3 regions of the Bacillus coreaensis genome follow, and region 3 is predicted to be linked to each of the others. Evidence: riboswitches for the same ligand, from Rfam matches in the RefSeq annotation. Region 3 holds a riboswitch; each other region holds the start of a gene.

Region 1 (3,285 bases), on a different contig from region 3:
TTAGTAATAGAAATAATTGTCTTGGTAGTAATATCTTCACTAGGCTTTGCATGTATTTCTCCTATTTGGAAGTTTTATTATTAAAATCACCTAAACTTCTGTTTTTTATGTTGTAAACAGTTGAATAAAAATAAAAAACACCTTGTCTATCGACAAAGTGTCTTACTATTACACCGATCTCTTACTTTTAAAGAAATACAAAACAAATAATAGAACAAACCATAATGGGGTCAACATTAATGCTGAACGAGTAGATTCTGAAATAAGCATCACTAGTAAAATAAACGCAAAAAGAGTTAGTACGACATAGTTAATAAATGGTGTTAGAGGAGCTTTGAATATTGATTTTTGGTGTAAATCTGGACGAGTTTTTTTATATCTAATATGAGAGATCAATATAATGCTCCACACCCAAATGAAACAAATCGCACTAATGGTCGTCACAATTCCAAAGGCTTGCTCGGGGATCAGTTTACTAAGTAGAGTTCCTATAGAAACAATGACCGTTGAAATAAGTAATGCATTACTTGGAACTGCATTTTTGTTTAATTTTGCAAGCTTACCCGTTCCACCGTTTTGACGCCCTAAGTTATACATAATACGACTTGTAGAGAATAATCCACTATTACTCGCAGATGCAGCAGAAGTTAATACAACAAAGTTAATAATTCCGGCCGCAACGGGAATACCTACTAAAGTAAAGGTCTTAACAAAGGGACTTGTATCTGCATTCAACTGATTCCATGGATTTATACTAAGCAGAACAATTAATGCACCCACATAAAAGAACAGAATTCTTAAAGGAATTTTGTTAATGGCTGAAGGAATATTTTTCTTTGGATCAGCTGTTTCTGCAGCTGATACACCAACCAACTCTACTCCAACAAAAGCAAATACGACCATTTGGAAAGAAAACAAAAAGCCGCTAATTCCATTCGGGAAAAATCCTCCGTGTTGCCATAAATTTTGTACAGAAACCGTTCCTGCCTCTGTTTTAAATCCAATAACTAGTAAAACAACCCCAATAACTATTAAAGCCAGAATGGTTACAACTTTAATAATGGCAAACCAAAATTCTAATTCTCCAAAAAGCTTTACTGTTAATAGATTCAACCCTAATAAAATAATTAAACAGATGAGTGCTGGTACCCATTGTGGGATATCAAACCAATACTGCACATACATTCCAACTGCAATAACATCGGCCATAGCCGTCATTATCCAGCAGAACCAGTACGTCCACCCTGTTACAAAGCCTGCCCACGGTCCGATATAATCTACCGCAAAATCAGTAAACGATTGATAACCTGCATTTGATAACAACAGCTCCCCTAATGCTCTCATAACAAAAAAGGTTGCTATCCCCACAATTAAATAAGCTAAGATGATAGAGGGACCTGCTAATGAAATTGCTTTTCCTGAACCTAAAAATAAGCCAGTACCAATCGTTCCGCCAATTGCGATTAACTGTACATGACGATTTTTCAGTTCCCTTTTTAACTCATGCTGTGCCACTTGAAATTCCTCCGTTTTCTCTCTAATCATTATTGTAAGAATAATAGCCATAAAAAAAGAGACTGGGGTTCCCCCAATCTCTAAAAACGTCAGAATAACAAATACACATGGTTAAATGACAAATAGAACTTACATTCATACCAAATAGTATCTATACTCTTCTGTCCTTTTGCCTGAGATTGTGAACCCTTCGGCGTCGCAGTACGCGATCTCTCCAGAAGCCGCTCCTGTTATAGTTTGACCCATAACATTCATAGCTTGCTTATATATTTAATTTATAGCCTAGATTTGTTTTTTCAACAAACTCCTAAGCTATTATCGTACAATAATTTGTAATTTTATCAGTATTCTTTTAGTTGGTCAAGAATATTTTTGTGATATGATGATCAAACTACATTATGAACCTACTTTTTGAGAAGGTGATCCTTCTGATTGTTTGCTTGGATATAGACTCATATTTGTTATTCTCCCAATCCTTTTTAAAAAGGCATCTACTACGACAGGATCAAATTGTTTTCCTCTTTCTTTTTGCAGCTCATGTAATGTATATTCTAACCTCCGTGCTTCACGATACACACGATGTGAGGTCATTGCATCAAATGCATCAGCAACTGCCATAATACGGGCTTCTAATGGGATTTCCTCTCCCTTTAACCCATTTGGATATCCCTTACCGTCATAGCGTTCATGATGGTATAAAATCATATTTAATACCCCACTCTTCTCAAACGGTTTAATATGTTTCACGAGTTCATAACCAATAGACGGATGCTCTTTAATATGTATAAATTCGTCCGTGGTTAATTTTGAAGATTTATTAAGTACATTTTCTGAAATACCAATTTTCCCTATATCATGAAGCAATCCACCGATATAAATATTCTTGCAAACGGTTTGCTTAAGTTTTAACTCTTCCGCGATCGCTTTTGAATAATTCGCAACATTATTCGAATGGAAAGCTGTATAATTATCTCTCGAATCTAATGTATTGGCTAAAGAAGTGATAAGATCAATCATATTTCTCTTTTCAGAGATATATTTTTCAATAAGAATCATGATAAACGTGGCCATGACAAAGTACCAAATCCATTGAAGAATAGTTAACTGAATATCGAAATCGGGTACATGGTAAGCCCCTATAAATGAAATAATCCCACTAGTGAAAACTTGTATCCACACTTTTCGAAATGAAAATGCGGAAAGACAGAGTATAATTAAAGTAAATAACATGAAAATATCTCGATTATTTATATAGTCACCACTAAAAAAATAAAGGATAACCGTTGCACCAAATAACCAACGGTAAATATCTGTTCTTTCTAACCAAACCGACCACCTAGATTTCATAATACACCTTCTCCTAATTACTTCACTCAAACTTCAGTAATTATTAAAGAAAAACCTTAAGAAAACCTTAAAAAAATTAAAAATGCCTCTAAGGTGCATTTTTTTAAAAGATTAACAGTTGTATGATATTTTCAAAGAAATGGGGGATGGCCTTGGTGCGCCCTTTGTAATTATTGTATATATTCTCTGAAGGTTAGATAGTCTTTTACTAATAGTTTTTTATTTCCTTGTTGAGAAATTAAACCCAGACTCTCGAACTTACTAAATTTACGACTAATTGTTTCTCGTGTTACCCCTACATAGCTTGCCACTTCTTCTCTTGTTATCGGGAGTTCTATAAGAATTCCGTCACTTTTCTTTGTTCCAAACTTTTGACAAAATTCTAGAATCATATGGGCAATCCTCACTTCAGGATCCTTGGTT
Region 2 (3,285 bases), on a different contig from region 3:
GCATGTATGATTTCCTCGAGTTCTTTCATCGGCTCGATTCTTCCAAAGAAGTTTGGATATTGAACGATAACGGCTGCAATATCATCACCCATTTCGCTCTTTAAAGCATCCAAATCAGTCACACCATCTTTGTATGGAATCTCTACGACTTCTACGTATTGTCCTTTAGCATACGTCTTGACTACATCCTTTGTTTCTGGATGTACCGTACTAGAGAGAAGCACCTTTTTACGCTTCGTATGACCAGAGCTTAGCATCGCTGCTTCTGCCAAAGCAGTACCCCCGTCGTACATTGAAGAGTTTGCAACGTCCATACCTGTTAATTCACAAATCATTGTTTGAAATTCAAAGATTGCCTGTAACTCACCTTGTGAGATTTCTGGTTGATATGGTGTATACGCTGTGTAAAATTCTGAACGAGAAAGAACATGATCAACAATAACCGGCATGTAGTGATCATACACACCTGCCCCTAAAAAAGAAGTATGTGAGCGTAAGTCGGCATTTTTAGCAGCCAAGGTTGTTAATTCTTTTAATAAGGCTGTCTCCGATTTAGCTTTTTTAATCTTATATTCTCCCTTAAACTGAACACTTTCTGGAATATCGTTAAAAAGCTCCTGAACATCGGAAATTCCGATTTCTTCTAGCATGGCTTTTTTATCGGTTTCTGTCATTGGTAAGTAGCGATGCTTCATGACGTTTGTTCCTCCCCTTATTTCTTTTCCCTTTTATAAAATGGTGTTGGTACCACTTTTACCTTCAAGCGTTTCCCACGAATCTCAATGGTTAGCTCCGACTCTCTAGTTACGACTGCTGAATCCACTAACGCTAAGCCAATGTTTCTTTTCAACGTAGGTGATTGTGTTCCAGTCGTTACTTCTCCTACAAGTTGTTCACCCACATACACCGGATATCCATGTCTTGGGATGCCTCGGTCAATCATTTCAATGCCTATTAGTTTTCGAGGAACTCCAGCTTCCTTTTGTTGCTTTAAAGCTTGCTTCCCAATAAAATCTTCTTCCTTATTTACTTTCACAGCGAAACCAATACCCGCTTCTAGCGGAGAAATCGAGGAAGAAAGCTCCTGACCATACAGGGCCAAATTAGCCTCGAAGCGCAGAGTATCACGAGCGCCTAAGCCACATGGAAGAACGCCTTCTTCTTTACCTACCTCAAGAATTTTTTCCCATAGGTAAGTCGCATCTTCACTATTACAGTACACCTCAAAACCATCTTCTCCGGTATACCCAGTTCTTGAAACAAGTGCCTCTTTTCCTCCAATCTTTACTTTCTCTTGAAATTTAAAATATCCAATTGTCGAAAGCTCCACTGTTTCAACTAGTTTCTGAAGAACCTGTTCAGCAAGCGGGCCTTGAAGAGCTAGCTGGCCCATTTGTTCAGAAAGATTCAGAAGCGTTACATCCCCTTCAACATGATCGTTTAACCATGTGAAGTCTTTTTCAATATTAGAAGCATTTACAACAAGCAAATAATGGTCGTCATTCAATTTATAGATTAGAAGATCATCGACCGTACCACCATTCTCGTAGCACATAGCAGTATATTGGGCACCACCAATTTGCAGCTTTGATACATCATTGGTCATCATTTTTTGAAGGAAGGCCAAACTGTCTGTCCCTTTCACTTCAACTTCTCCCATATGAGAAACATCGAACAAACCTGCCTTCGTTCTTACAGCCTCATGTTCTTCTTTAATGCTTGAAAATTGTACAGGCAGTTCCCATCCTCCAAAGTCAATGGTTTTCCCACCATACTTCTGATACACATCAAAAAGCGGTGTTCTTTTAAGTTGCGCCACTATTATTTCCCCCTTATAAAATCATAAAAAAAAGGACAGAGACCCCCCTCTTTACTTAAGAAAGGTCTCTGTCCTGGCACCTGAAAGTTTACCGTTTGGCTGTCCCCTTTGGTGGCTTCAAATGAATGAAGCGCTCTCCAGAGTTGCGTCAAACAAGAGTTCTTTTGCCTGAGAGATTCACAAATTTTTGTTTGCTCCTTCGGCGCTACTTTGAAGTAGTCTCTCCCCTTGTTCTCATTCGCATTATAAAAATTCCCAATTTGGATAATACTAAGCTGTACTTATAGAACATTCGTCAAAATAAATTATAATGTGACAAATTTCAAAACTTTTAAGATATTAACATCCTACCATTTCGAAACCCATACGGCAATATATTTATCGATCAAAAAGGGAGTTGTTTTTATGACGGTAGAGATTGAGTTTGATTCCACTTGGCAGGAGGGGCTGGTAGAGAAAATTTCAAATGATGGCCCTTGGGGGAACTTTGAGTTATATAAACTAGCGGTAGAAGTTGAAAAACATACGGTTATTGATAATTTTGAGGGATTACAAGCTCCCAAACATCTTCCTCAATTAACACCGCTTCCCCATCAGTTAGAAGTGGCCAAGCAAGTAGTTGAAAACATGAACGGAAAAGCTATCCTTGCAGATGAGGTAGGTCTAGGGAAAACGATTGAAGCAGGACTTATTTTAAAAGAATACATGATCAGAGGTCTTGTAAAAAAAGTCCTCATTCTTGTACCCGCCTCCCTTGTGACCCAATGGTCATATGAGTTAACAAGTAAGTTTTATATTCCGGCAGTTTCTCAACGTAAAAGCTATGTGTGGGAACAGTGTGATGTGGTCGTATCTTCTATTGATACAGCGAAACGGGCTCCCCATAGAGAAATCATTCTCTCTCAAGATTATGATCTTATTATTATTGATGAAGCACATAAATTAAAAAACAATAAAACAAAAAACTATGAATTTGTACAAAGCTTAAAGAAAAAATTCTGCTTACTTCTAACAGCAACCCCAATTCAAAATCGAATTGGCGAGATTTTCAACCTTGTCTCACTTTTAAAACCAGGCCATTTAGGAAATGAATCTGTATTTAATGAAAAATATAAAAAAGATTCCCGAGATATCAACGATAATGAACATTTAAAAGAGCTTGTAAATAAAGTGATGATCAGAAATCGTCGAGCAGACACAGGTATTGAATGGACGAAAAGACAAGTTGAAACTATTCCTATTGAGCTTACTAAGGAAGAGCAGGACTTGTATGATTCTGTTACTGAACTACGGTCAGAGGGAGACTGGACAACCACATCCGCTTTCTCAGTCATGACTCTGCAAAGAGAAGCATGCAGTAGTAGAGAAGCAGTCTTTTTCACATTAAAAAATATGCTTGAAAAGAAGGAAAACCCATCAAAGGAATATCAAGATCAAATCACATATTTAATCGAGAAGGTAAACGC
Region 3 (3,285 bases):
GTTTATCTTTTCATTCCGAGGGGTATGGATTACCACCCACTATATGAATCAACATTTTCTTGAGTAATGAATTCAGTAGGGATAAGAACTTCTGAATCTACTTTCTCTCCATCTATTATTTTTAATGCTAAAGCTACACCATCAATCACCATTTGATTAGGGAACTGTGCTGAAGTACCCGCAAAGCTACCACCTTTATTCAGTGCATCAACTGCAGCAGGAGCACCATCAACACTTACGAGAAAGAACTCATCTTCTCTTCCAGCTTGTTCTTGAGCAATTTGTACTCCGACAGCTTCTTCGTCATTAATGGTAAAAACGGCATCAATTTTCTTATTTGCGGATAATATTCCTTCCATTACAGTTAGCGCCTTCTCACGGTTACCTTCACCGTTCTGGTTAGCAACCACTTTAATGTCAGGATATTTGCTTATCACTTCATTAAAGCCCTTAATTCGATCTGTGACAGCTGATACCGGAGGTCCATCAATAATGACAATATTTCCTTTTTCATTCAATTGCTCTACTAGGTACTCGGCAGCTAATCTCCCCGCTTGAACATTATCTGACATCACAACTGAGTCGATACCACCTTCTGCAAAACCGTCAAGAGCGACAACCGGAATTCCAGCTGCTTTTGCTTGACTAACTGCACCTGCAATCCCAGCCGAATCAAATGGACTTAGTAAAATGAGATCCACTTTCTTTGTAATAAAATCTTCAATTTGAGCCGTTTGCTTTGCCAGATCATGATCTGCACTCACTGTAATGACTTCAGCATCATACTTAGCAGCAACTTCTTCAGCCCCTTTGGACATGGCTACGAAGAATGGATTCCCTAAAGTTGGAACGGTCAACCCAATCTTTAGTTGTTTTTCTTTATCATCAGTATTATTTTCATCCGTAGCATTGGTTGAAGAGCTCTCTCCACTGCTACAAGCATTTAATAAAGTTAAGAGTAATACGAATAATATAATGTGAAATTTCTTCATACTTTTCATGGTATCAAAACCTCCAAATAATAATTTCCTAAAATAATAGTTGTTTTTCAAAATACAAATCTTGAAAAAAAGTTTGTTTTGCCATACCATAAAAATGAGTTCTAAAATTCTAAAGAATTTTAGGCATACTCAAATAGAGGTATGATTTAGGGGTTTTTTTCCATTTGGTCGTGGGTTCCCCTGAATCGTACTTTTTTCTTGCTTTTTTGTTACCGGAAAATAGAAATTCAGTATTTAGTAGATTTTTCCTTTATTATGTATAAGCCTCACCTCCAAAAATAGAGCGCTTTCATAAATCGTTTACATTCATTCATAAACGTGGATGTTTTTGCTCGTTTATGCTCATTTTTGATTATATGTTCTTTTTTACCATTTTTCAATAACAATTTTCAGAAAAGTCAAAATCAATATGGTCTTTTTTTATTTTTCACAAATTTTAATTGACTGAATTATTATTTATTGATAATATCTAACTTAATTCAATACAGCCGCCATGATGGTAGTGGATCATACTATTACCGGAGCAGCTTCTGGAGAGACCGTATGTATGCGGCGCCGAAGGATTCACAATCTCAGGCAAAAGGACAGAAGAGAATGTTTGCATAATAATATTTTGCACACTCTTCTTACCCGAGATTGGAGATACTCCAATCTTTTTTTATTTCAAAAAAACAATGAGGTGGAACGAATGGAAAGAAGACGTGCAGTGGTAAGTGTGATTGGAAAGGACAAGGTTGGCATTATATCAAAAGTGACAACTATTCTCGCTGAAAATAATATGAATATTTTGGATATCAGCCAAACTATTTTACAAGACTTTTTTACCATGATGATGATTATTGACGTGACTGGAAATGAAAATTTGTCAAAACTCCGTGACCAACTGGATTTAGTTGGAGAGGAAATGGACTTAAAAATAAACATTCAGCTTGAAGAGATTTTTCAAGCAATGCATAGAATTTAGTTAGGTGGTGACTGTATATGACAATTGCAATGGATGAAATCCTTCAAACAATACGAATGGTTCAAATGGAAAACCTTGATATCCGAACAGTAACAATGGGAATCAGTCTCCGTGATTGTGCGGATTCAGATTTCGATAAAATGCAGCAAAATGTATTTCATAAAATAACTACTTATGCGAAGGATTTAACGAAAGTAGCAGAAGAAGCAGAAAAGGAATTTGGCGTTCCGATTATTAATAAGCGTATATCTATTACCCCGATTGCTGAAATCCTAGGATGTGCAACCGTTGAACAAACCGTGGAGCTTGCAAAAACGCTTGACCTAGCCGCAAAGCAATTAGGTGTAGATTTTATCGGAGGATTCTCTGCTCTTGTTCACAAAGGATTTTCTAAAGGTGATGAGACCCTACTTAAAGCTTTGCCAGAAGCCCTTAGTGTAACAGAGCGAGTTTGCTCCTCTGTTTCAGTGGCCACCACTCGTACCGGTATCAATATGGATGCGGTTAAGCAATTAGGTTATATTATCAAAGAAGCAGCTGAGCGGACAAAGGATCAAAATGGAATAGCTTGTGCTAAGCTAGTCGTATTTTGTAATCCTGTTGAAGATAATCCATTTATGGCAGGAGCTTTTCATGGAGCTGGAGAAGGAGAAGTTGTTATTAACGTTGGTGTTAGCGGCCCTGGTGTCGTATTGAACGCGTTAAAAAAACACCCACAAGCTGACCTTGGAGAAGTATCTGATATTATTAAAAAAACAGCGTTCAAGATTACACGTGCAGGTGAGCTTATTGGTAGAGTGGTAGCCGAGAGGCTCGGAATTCCGTTTGGAATTATGGACCTCTCTTTGGCTCCTACCAACGCCATTAATGATAGTGTGGCAGAAATTTTAGAGGAAATTGGTCTTGAGCGCGTGGGTACTCATGGAACGATTGCAGCCTTGGCCCTCATGAATGATGCGGTAAAAAAAGGTGGAGCTATGGCCAGTTCTTATGTTGGTGGATTAAGCGGTGCTTTTATCCCGGTCAGTGAAGATAATGGAATGATTCGAGGAATTATCGACGGTGCTTTAAGTTTATCAAAGCTTGAAGCAATGACATGCGTCTGTTCAGTGGGCCTTGATATGATTGCTATAACAGGAGATGTTACCCCTGCTACCCTTTCCGCAATGATTGCAGATGAAGCGGCCATCGGAATGATTAACAAAAAAACAACAGCAGTAAGGGTTATCCCTGTGCCTGGAAAACAAGAAGGAGAAATGGTTGAATTTGGAGGACTTCTTGGGAGAGCACCAGTTATGGGTGTAAATCCATTCAGTTCAC

Evidence for each region. Region 3 has a riboswitch for glycine ahead of ACQ5H4_RS12505 (ACT domain-containing protein). Riboswitches for the same ligand answer to the same signal wherever they lie in the genome.
Region 1: it holds a riboswitch for glycine, as region 3 does, so the genes downstream of both, ACQ5H4_RS18050 (amino acid permease) here and ACQ5H4_RS12505 (ACT domain-containing protein) in region 3, are expected to answer to the same signal.
Region 2: it holds a riboswitch for glycine, as region 3 does, so the genes downstream of both, gcvT (glycine cleavage system aminomethyltransferase GcvT) here and ACQ5H4_RS12505 (ACT domain-containing protein) in region 3, are expected to answer to the same signal.

Annotation. Positions count from the first base shown of each region.
Region 1 is NZ_JBOCCY010000014.1:40,813-44,097, forward strand. Features, by position in the region: gene ACQ5H4_RS18045 (GerAB/ArcD/ProY family transporter) at 1-52, opposite strand, end outside; gene ACQ5H4_RS18050 (amino acid permease) at 169-1,515, opposite strand; glycine riboswitch at 1,667-1,743, opposite strand; gene ACQ5H4_RS18055 (HD-GYP domain-containing protein) at 1,912-2,862, opposite strand; gene ACQ5H4_RS18060 (Crp/Fnr family transcriptional regulator) at 3,033-3,285, opposite strand, start outside.
Region 2 is NZ_JBOCCY010000005.1:266,103-269,387, reverse strand. Features, by position in the region: gene gcvPA (aminomethyl-transferring glycine dehydrogenase subunit GcvPA) at 1-695, opposite strand, end outside; gene gcvT (glycine cleavage system aminomethyltransferase GcvT) at 713-1,819, opposite strand; glycine riboswitch at 1,966-2,057, opposite strand; gene ACQ5H4_RS10610 (DEAD/DEAH box helicase) at 2,225-3,285, shown strand, end outside.
Region 3 is NZ_JBOCCY010000007.1:21,709-24,993, reverse strand. Features, by position in the region: gene ACQ5H4_RS12510 (ABC transporter substrate-binding protein) at 30-1,001, opposite strand; glycine riboswitch at 1,522-1,599, shown strand; gene ACQ5H4_RS12505 (ACT domain-containing protein) at 1,690-1,965, shown strand; gene ACQ5H4_RS12500 (PFL family protein) at 1,983-3,285, shown strand, end outside.